DNA from 2 places in the Clavibacter rahimiani genome. Region 1 is predicted to be linked to the other one. Evidence: predicted binding sites of a transcription regulator. Region 1 holds the regulator's gene; the other holds the start of a gene.

Evidence for each region. Region 1 encodes LexA, which represses DNA repair genes until DNA is damaged. Its sites were predicted from a motif close to TCGAACANNTGTTCGA; they were not measured.
Region 2: a site for LexA is predicted at 2,096-2,111, ahead of ACT7CP_RS02265 (alpha-ketoglutarate-dependent dioxygenase AlkB). Genes of this name have one in related genera too.

What each region holds. Positions count from the first base shown of each region.
Region 1 is NZ_CP199790.1:2,233,418-2,237,680, forward strand. Features, by position in the region: gene hisB (imidazoleglycerol-phosphate dehydratase HisB) at 1-347, opposite strand, end outside; gene ACT7CP_RS10600 (hypothetical protein) at 493-882, opposite strand; gene lexA (transcriptional repressor LexA) at 1,244-1,924, shown strand; gene hflX (GTPase HflX) at 1,998-3,563, opposite strand; gene ACT7CP_RS10615 (class I SAM-dependent methyltransferase) at 3,604-4,221, shown strand.
Region 2 is NZ_CP199790.1:453,567-457,829, forward strand. Features, by position in the region: gene ACT7CP_RS02250 (alpha/beta fold hydrolase) at 1-56, shown strand, start outside; gene ACT7CP_RS02255 (GNAT family N-acetyltransferase) at 53-547, shown strand; gene ACT7CP_RS02260 (TetR family transcriptional regulator) at 698-1,432, shown strand; gene ACT7CP_RS02265 (alpha-ketoglutarate-dependent dioxygenase AlkB) at 1,441-2,073, opposite strand; gene ACT7CP_RS02270 (alcohol dehydrogenase catalytic domain-containing protein) at 2,181-3,392, opposite strand; gene ACT7CP_RS02275 (Pr6Pr family membrane protein) at 3,559-4,257, opposite strand.

The sequences.
Region 1 (4,263 bases):
CGGCCCGAAATGTCGACGACCGACTGCACGAGCGCCTCGTCGAGGGGGACGAGCGCGTCGCCGAAGCGCGCGATGCCGGACTTGTTGCCGAGCGCCTGGCGGATGGCCTGGCCGAGGACGATGCCGACGTCCTCCACGGTGTGGTGCACGTCGATGTGCGTGTCGCCCGTGGCGGTGACCTTCAGGTCGGTGAGCGAGTGCTTCGCGAACGCGGTGAGCATGTGGTCGTAGAACGGGACCGACGTGCTGATCTCGGAGACGCCGGTGCCGTCGAGGTCGAGCTGCAGCTCGATGCTGGACTCGCTGGTCTGCCGCGTGACGTGCGCGGTGCGCGCGAGGGTGCTCATGGCCTCCATGCTACCGATCGCTTCCGACCGCCCGACCTCGCTCCCGGCCGCCACCGGGAGCCGAGGCCGGCCCGTCCGCACCGATCGACCCGCGGCTGCGACCCGCGGCTGCGACCCGCGGCCGCGGGACGCAGCGCGGGTGGGATCAGTGCGCGTACTCGGCGGGCACGGCGAGCTGCTGGCCCGCCGCGACGTCCGACGTGGGGAGGCGGTTGAGGTCGACGACCGACGCGATGACGTCGCGCGGGTCGGCGCTGGGCGCGATCTCCTCGGCGAGGTCCCACAGGGACTGGCCGCTCGAGACGGTGACGTACTCGAAGGCGGTGCCCGATACGTCCTTCGACGCGACGGCCGCGCCGCCGTTGAGGGCGACGAGCCCGGCGCCGAGCGCGAGCGGGGCCGCGACCAGCGCGGTGAGGACGATGCGGCCGCGGCGCGTGATACGCAGGCGCGTGCGGGGCGCGACGGCTGCCTCCGCGACGGGGACGGCGGCGTCGGCGGCGGAGACGGTGGGGGTTGCTGCTGCGGTGTTCATGGTGACCTCTCGTGCGAGACGGTGGGGCATCGAGGCGACGCGCCCGGCGATGCAGTGCGGTACGGCATGCGATGCGGGTCGGGCAGCTCGCACCCGGCTCTCGGCCGGGAGAGCCGGGTGCGAAGCTGTGTTCCGAACATACATTCGAAACCAGCCCTCCGCAAGCCCTCATCGCCTCGATCCGCGCCTCCGACGCGCGACACGCTCGAACAGGTGTTTGCCCGGGGTGCCTCGGCTGGATACAGTTTCGAGTGCCTGGAGTCCATTCGACCGGGTACCACCGACATCGCCCTCGCGAGGGGGTCGGCCCGCCGGGTCGACGAGCCGCGGAGGGCGTCGGCGACGAGAGGCGGGCCGTGGCATGGCGGACGAGCGAGCAGCGGGAGGCGGCGCGACGAGGCGCCGCAAGAGCCTCAGCGACAAGCAGATCTCGATCCTGGAGTTCATCCAGCGCACCATCGCCGGCCAGGGCTACCCGCCGAGCATGCGCGAGATCGGCGACGCCGTCGGCCTGGCGTCGCTCTCGAGCGTCACGCACCAGCTCAACCAGCTCGAGCTGTCCGGCTACCTCCGCCGCGACCCGAACCGCCCGCGCGCCCTCGAGGTGCTCATCGACCTGCCCGGCAACGGCGCCGCGGAGAGCGGCGAGCCGTCGACGCCCGTGGGCGACGCGGCGATGGTCCCGATGGTCGGCCGCATCGCGGCGGGCATCCCCATCACCGCGGAGCAGATGGTCGAGGAGGTCTTCCCCCTCCCCCGCCAGCTGGTCGGCAAGGGCGACCTCTTCATGCTGCGCGTCGTCGGCGACTCGATGATCGACGCGGCCATCTGCGACGGCGACTGGGTCGTCGTCCGCCAGCAGAAGACGGCGGAGAACGGCGACATCGTCGCCGCCATGCTCGACGACGAGGCCACCGTCAAGGTGTTCCGCCAGCGCGACGGGCACACGTGGCTGCTGCCGCGCAACAGCGCGTTCGAGCCGATCCTCGGCGACTTCGCGGAGGTCGTCGGCAAGGTCGTGGCGGTCATGCGCTCCGTCTGACCCTCACCACGACGCACGAGAGCGGCCGGTCCCCGAGGGGATCGGCCGCTCTCGTGCGTGCGGGCGACGCGGATCAGACCGCGGGCGACACCGCGTAGTCCTGGACCTGCGCCTGCTGCTCGGCCGTGACGAGGGCACGGACGCGCGTCCCCTCCTCCACGTACGAGGTCTCGAGGACCTTGGCGCCCTCGTGCAGCATGGCCACGATCTCGCCGTGCTCGAACGGCACCAACAGGTCGACCTCGATGGTCGGCTGCGGGAGCAGCTCGGCGATGCGGCGACGCAGCTCGTCGACGCCCTCGCCCGTGCGGGCCGAGACGAAGACGCCCTGCGGGGCGAGCCCGCGCAGCACGACGCGGTCGTCGTCCGACGCCAGGTCGCTCTTGTTGAACACGATGATCTCCGGGATGGACGAGGCGTCCACCTCCGCGATGACCTCGTGCACCGTGGCGAGCTGTGCCGCGGGGTCCGGGTGGGAGGCGTCGACGACGTGCACGAGCACGTCCGCGTCGGCGAGCTCCTCGAGGGTCGAGCGGAACGCCTCCACCAGCTGGTGCGGCAGGTTCCGGACGAACCCGACCGTGTCGGCGAGCGTGTACAGCTGCCCCTCGTCCGTCTCGGTCTTGCGGACCGTGGCGTCCAGCGTCGCGAACAGGGCGTTCTCGACGAGCACGCCCGCCTTCGTCACGCGGTTGAGCAGCGACGACTTGCCGGCGTTCGTGTACCCGACGATCGCCACCGACGGCACGGCGTTCCGGTCGCGGTTGGCGCGCTTGGTGTCGCGGGCCGGCTTCATCCCGGCGATCTGCTTCCGGAGCTTGGCCATGCGCGTGTTGATGCGGCGGCGGTCGAGCTCGATCTTCGTCTCACCGGGTCCGCGGGATCCCATGCCGGCACCCGCGCCGCCGACCTGGCCACCGGCCTGGCGCGACATCGAGTCACCCCATCCGCGCAGGCGCGGGAGGAGGTACTGCAGCTGGGCGAGCTCGACCTGGGCCTTGCCCTCGCGGCTCTTGGCGTGCTGGCTGAAGATGTCGAGGATCACGGCCGTGCGGTCGATGACCTTGACCTTCACCACGTCCTCGAGCGCGCGCCGCTGGCTGGGGGCGAGCTCGGTGTCGGCGATGACGGTGTCCGCGCCGACCGCGGCCACGAGGGCGCGCAGCTCCTCCGCCTTGCCGCTGCCGAAGTAGGTGCTCGGATCCGGCGTGGGACGGCGCTGGAGGAGGCCGTCGAGCACCACGGCGCCCGCCGTCTCGGCCAGGGCCGCGAGCTCGCGCATGCTGTTCTCTGCGTCGTCGACCGATCCCTGCGAGTACACGCCGATGAGGACGACGTTCTCGAGGCGCAGCTGCCGGTACTCGACCTCGGTGACGTCCTCGAGCTCGGTCGAGAGCCCGGCGACGCGCCGCAGCGCCTGGCGGTCGGCCCGCTCGCTCTGGTCGCCGTCGGATCCCTGATCGGTGTCGGGGTCCGCGGACAGCGCCTGCGCGCCCGATCCGCGGAAGAGGGCGTAGCCGGCGGACCGGTTCTCCGCCCGGGCGAGGACGCGCGCGACGACGTCGTCCCCGATGCTGCTCTCCGTGGACGTCGTCGTCGTGTCCGTGGACTCGTGGTCGTGCTCGTCGTGCGTGATCATGTGCTCCCATCGTAGCCTCGGCGTCCGGTATCGTCCCGGTATGGCCGACGCGCATTACTTCTCCTCGTCGCCGGCCGGGCCCCTGCGCACCCGCACGATCGCGGTCGAGCTGGGGGGACGGACGGTGGACGTCGAGACCGCGGGCGGCGTCTTCAGCCCCGAGCACGTCGACCAGGGGACCCTGGTCCTGCTGCGCCACGTCCCGACGCCTCCTCGTGAGGGTCATCTGCTGGACGTGGGCTGCGGCTGGGGTCCGGTGGCGCTCGATCTGGCGATGCGGTCGCCGTCGGCCACCGTGTGGGCGGTCGACGTGAACGAGCGTGCTCTCGAGCTGACGCGGGCGAATGCCCGGTCCCTCGGTCTCGATAACGTCAACGCCGTGCTGCCCGAGGATGTTCCCGCGGACCTCCGCTTCGCGGCCGTCTGGTCGAACCCGCCCATCCGCGTGGGCAAGGAGGCGCTGCACGCGATCCTGCTCGAGTGGGTGCCGCGGCTCGCCCCCGACGCGGACGCATGGCTCGTCGTGCAGCGCCACCTCGGATCCGACTCGCTGCAGCGCTGGCTCGCCGACACCCTGCCCGCGGGCCTCGAGACGACGCGCGCCGCGTCTGACAAGGGCTTCCGGGTGCTGCGCGTGCACCGCGGCGCGGACTCCTAGGGCGGATCCCGCCCCGCCCTCCCCGACCGCACGCGGTCCGGC
Region 2 (4,263 bases), 1.4 Mb from region 1:
GGAGCTGGCTGGAGTCGCGGGTGGCGCCCGTCGCGCCCGCGGACGAGCCCGCGTGACCGACGCCGGAGCGGGCCTCCGCCCGGCGCGCGCCGATGACCTGCCGTTCCTCGAGGACATGCTGCTCGCGTCGATGGACTGGCGCGGCGACGGGGCGATGACGCGCGAGCGGATCCTCGCGACGCCGGAGCTCGCGCACTACCTGGCCGGATGGCCGCGCGCGGGCGACGTGGGCGTGATCGCGGAGATGAGCGGCGCTCCCGTCGGCGCCGCGTGGGCGCGCCTCTTCGCGGAGGACGACCGCGGCTACGGCTTCGTCGCGCCGGACGTCCCCGAGCTCGGCGCGGCACTCGTCCCCGCGGCGCGCGGCCGGGGCCTCGGGCGGCGGATGCTCGTGGCGCTCGTCGATGTCGTGCGCGCATCCGGCGCTTCGGCCGTCAGCCTCAGCGTGGAGGACGGCAACGACCGCGCCCGCGCCCTCTACGCGTCGCTGGGCTTCGTGCCGGTGGGGCGCGAGGGCGGATCCGACGTGCTGCTGCTCCGCTGGTGACGCACGGCGCCCTCCGGCCCGCGGGGTGCGGGACGGAGGGCGGCGGTGCCGCGGGCAGCACGCGCCGTTCACCCGCCGGTCGTCCTCCCGTCGGTCCGCGCCGGTACCGTCCGAGGCGCTCCTGTGCCAGGAGCGGGACGGGAGCGCGACATGAACCAGCGGCAGGCGGCGGTGTCCCGGGCACGACGGGAGATCGTGGAGGCCGCAGGCGCCCAGTTCGCGGCGCACGGCTACGAGGGCACGTCGTTCTCGCGCGTGGCCGAGGCGATGGGGAAGCCCAAGTCGGCCATCGGCTACCACCTCTTCGCGTCGAAGGAGCGCCTGGCGGGCGCGGTCGTCGAGGACCAGGAGGACCGCTGGCTCCGCATCGAGGCGGCGCTCGACCAGCCGGGCACGCTGCCGGAGCTCATCGTGTTCCTCCTCACGGCCGCCCGCACCGTGGAGGTCTGCCCGGTCGCCGCGGGCGCCGTCCGCCTCCTGCAGGACATGCCGCGCCTCGGCCTCGCCGTCGAGCTCCGCTTCGACGTGTGGCGCTTCACCCGGGATCACCTGGAGGCGGAGCTCGCGGTCCAGGGCGTCCGTGCCGACGACCTCGACGGCGCCGTCGACGTGCTGCTCAGCGCCACGTTCGGCGTGCTCTCCTACCGGGCGCCGGGCGCGGCCGAGGGGGACTCCCTCGAGAGGCTGCGCAGCCTCTGGATCCCGCTGCTCACTCACCTGGGCCTCGCCGACGTCGGCACCGTGGTGCGCGCCGCCCAGCCGCTCGACCCGGCGCTGGTGGAGGCGGGGCGCCCGGATCCGTCCGAGGCGCACCTCGGCGCGGCGCGCGTCGCCGCGGCCGACGACGCCACCGCCCCGGCGACCGAGGACCGCGCCCGCGCCTGACGCACGGCTCAGGCGGGCCAGACCGGCCGGAACTGGATGCTGATGCGCGGCCCCACGGCCGACGCCGTCTTGAGGATGGCGTGCTCGTGCGTGCGCTGGGCGCTGCCGCCCATGACCACGAGGTCGCCGTGCCCGAGCGGGAAGCGCCGCACCTGGCCGCCGCCCTTCGGCCGGAGCGACAGGGTGCGGGCGGCGCCGACGGAGACGATGGCGACCATGGTGTCGCGGTCGATGGCGCGCCCGACGCGGTCGCCGTGCCACGCGACGCTGTCGTCGCCCGTGCGGTAGAAGCAGAGCCCCGCGGTCTCGAGCACCTGCCCGGGCGGGCGTCCGTAGTGGTCGTTCAGCGCTTCGCGCGCCTCCACGAGCACGGGCGCCGGCAGCGTCGCGCGCGGACCGAACCAGGAGAGCAGCCGCGGGACCTCGACCACGCGGCCGTGCATGAGCCGCGTGTCGGCCGTCCACTCCACGTCCTCCACGAGGCGCTCGAACAGCGCGTCCGAGTCGGCGACCCAGCCGGGCCGGATGTCGAGCCACGCGCCCTGCCCGAGGTCGAGCCGCTCGACCTCCCCGCCGAGGGCGCCGAGCGTCGGCTCCGCCTGGAGGTCGTCGAAGAGGGAGGCCTGGAACGCGATGCTCATGGCGCGAGCATAGCCCGGATGTTCGAACGCATGTTCGAATGCGGGACGGTCGGGGAGAGCGGCGCCGCCGCCCGGGCGCGTCGTGCGCGGGGCGGCGGCCGCCCGCCTCAACCGACCTCGAGCACGGTCTTCAGCCAGCCCTCCTCGCGCACGTCGAAGTGCTCGTAGGCGTCGATCGCGGTGGTCATCCCCTCGTCCTGCGTGATGAAGCGCGTGGGGTCGAAGACGCCGGAGGCGACGAGGTCGATCAGCGGCGGCGTGACGCGGCGGTGATCGCAGTTCCCCATGCGGATGGTGAGGTTCTTGTTCATCGCGGCGCCGATCGGGTATGACGTGAGCTGGGGCGGGTAGACCCCGATGATCCCGATGCGCCCGGACTTCCGCACCATCTGCACGGCCCACTGCGCGGCTTGGCTCGGCGCGTCGCCGGGCACCCAGAAGCCGTCGTGCGGGGAGGCGCCGGGCGCGACCTGCGCGACCTCGGCGGCGAAGGAGTCCGCCTGCTGCTCGGCCTGCTCGGCGGCGGGGCCCGCGTGCGGGCGTTGCGCGTCGACGCCGACCGCGTCGATCACCGCGTCCACGCCGACGCCGAGGGTCGCCTCCATCACCGCGGCCACGGGATCCTCGCGCTCGAAGTGGATCACCTCGGCGTGCTGCTCGAGCGCCATCGCGAGCCGCGTCTCCACGTGGTCGATGGCGAACACGCGCCCGGCGCCCATGCGGAAGGCGGACGCGACGGCGAACTGCCCCACGACGCCCGCGCCGAGGACGGCCACCGTGTCGCCCGGCCGGATGCCCGCGAGCTCCGCGCCGAACCAGGCGGTGGGGAAGATGTCGCTGAGGAGGATCGCCTGGTCGTCGCTGACCGTGTCGGGCAGCGGGATGAGCGTGTGCGCGGCCCACGGGATCCGCGCGTACTCGGCCTGCAGGCCGTCGACGGGGCCCGTGGTCTCGGGTCCGCCGAAGAACGAGGTCCCGGCCTGCGGGCCGTTCGGGTTGGCGACGTCGCACTGCGCCGTGCTGCCCGCGCGGCACTGCGCGCACACGCCGCACGACATGGTGGAGCACACCAGCACGCGGTCGCCGGGGGAGAACCCGCGCACGGCGTCGCCGACCTCGGTGACGGTGCCGATCGCCTCGTGGCCGAGGATCGTGCCCTTGCGCATGCCCGCCATGGTCCCGCGCACGAAGTGCAGGTCGGTGCCGCAGATGGCGCTGCGGGTGATGCGGATGACCGCGTCGGTCGGCTCCTGGATCCTCGGATCCGGCACCTCCTCCAGGCGGATGTCGCCCTCGCCGTGCCACACGACTGCCTTCATGCTGCCTCGCCTCTCGTCACCGGGCGCGCGGGCCGGATGCGCCGCCGTCCGTGCCTCCGACGCTAGGCCGGCGCCGGGACGGCGCCCGGAGGGCGGGGCCCCCTTGACGCGCGGCGGGCGCGACCGCTACCGGGCGCGCGGCCGAGGCGGCATGCGGCTGTAGGCGTCACCGGGTCGCAGCGCCGACCGCCGTGATCGCCCGCGACGCCCGCCGCCCGATCGCGATCAAGAGGAGCGCCATCCCGCAGATGAACGCCGCGATCACGACGATCCAGATCGCGACGGTCCCGTACCCGCCCCCGCCGGTCGCGGGATCCAGGAATGGGTACGGGTAGTACGTCGCCGCGCCCGTGACCTCGTTGCCCGTGAACGGCCCACGGGCGAGCGTGACCGCGACCCATACGAGCGGGTAGACGACGACCCGGCCGACCGCGCCGTAGCCGAGCGCCCGCCGGTCGGGCGCGAGCAGCCAGTCGAGCAGCACGAGCGCGGGCACGACGACGTGCAGCACCTCGTTCGACCAGGGCAGGTTCCCGCCCGGGATGGTCGGCAGGCCGCGCAGCAGGAGGTTGTAGACGACGCCCGTCGTGACCATGTAGGTCGTCGCGGCCAGCCGCAGGGTCGTCCAGCCGCGCCCGGGCGCGGGTCCCCGGCGGAGCAGCCGCACCGCGCCGATCCCCATCACCACGGCGGCGACGAGGTTCGACTGGATCGTGAAGAACATGAGGAAGTCGACGGTCTTGCCCGCGATCCCCTCCACGCCGACGCTCCGCCAGAACGACGAGCTGACGACGTACTGGCTGACGACGGCGACCAGCACGGCCAGGACGGTGAGGAGGCGGACGACCGCCCAGGTGATGCGCACCCCTCA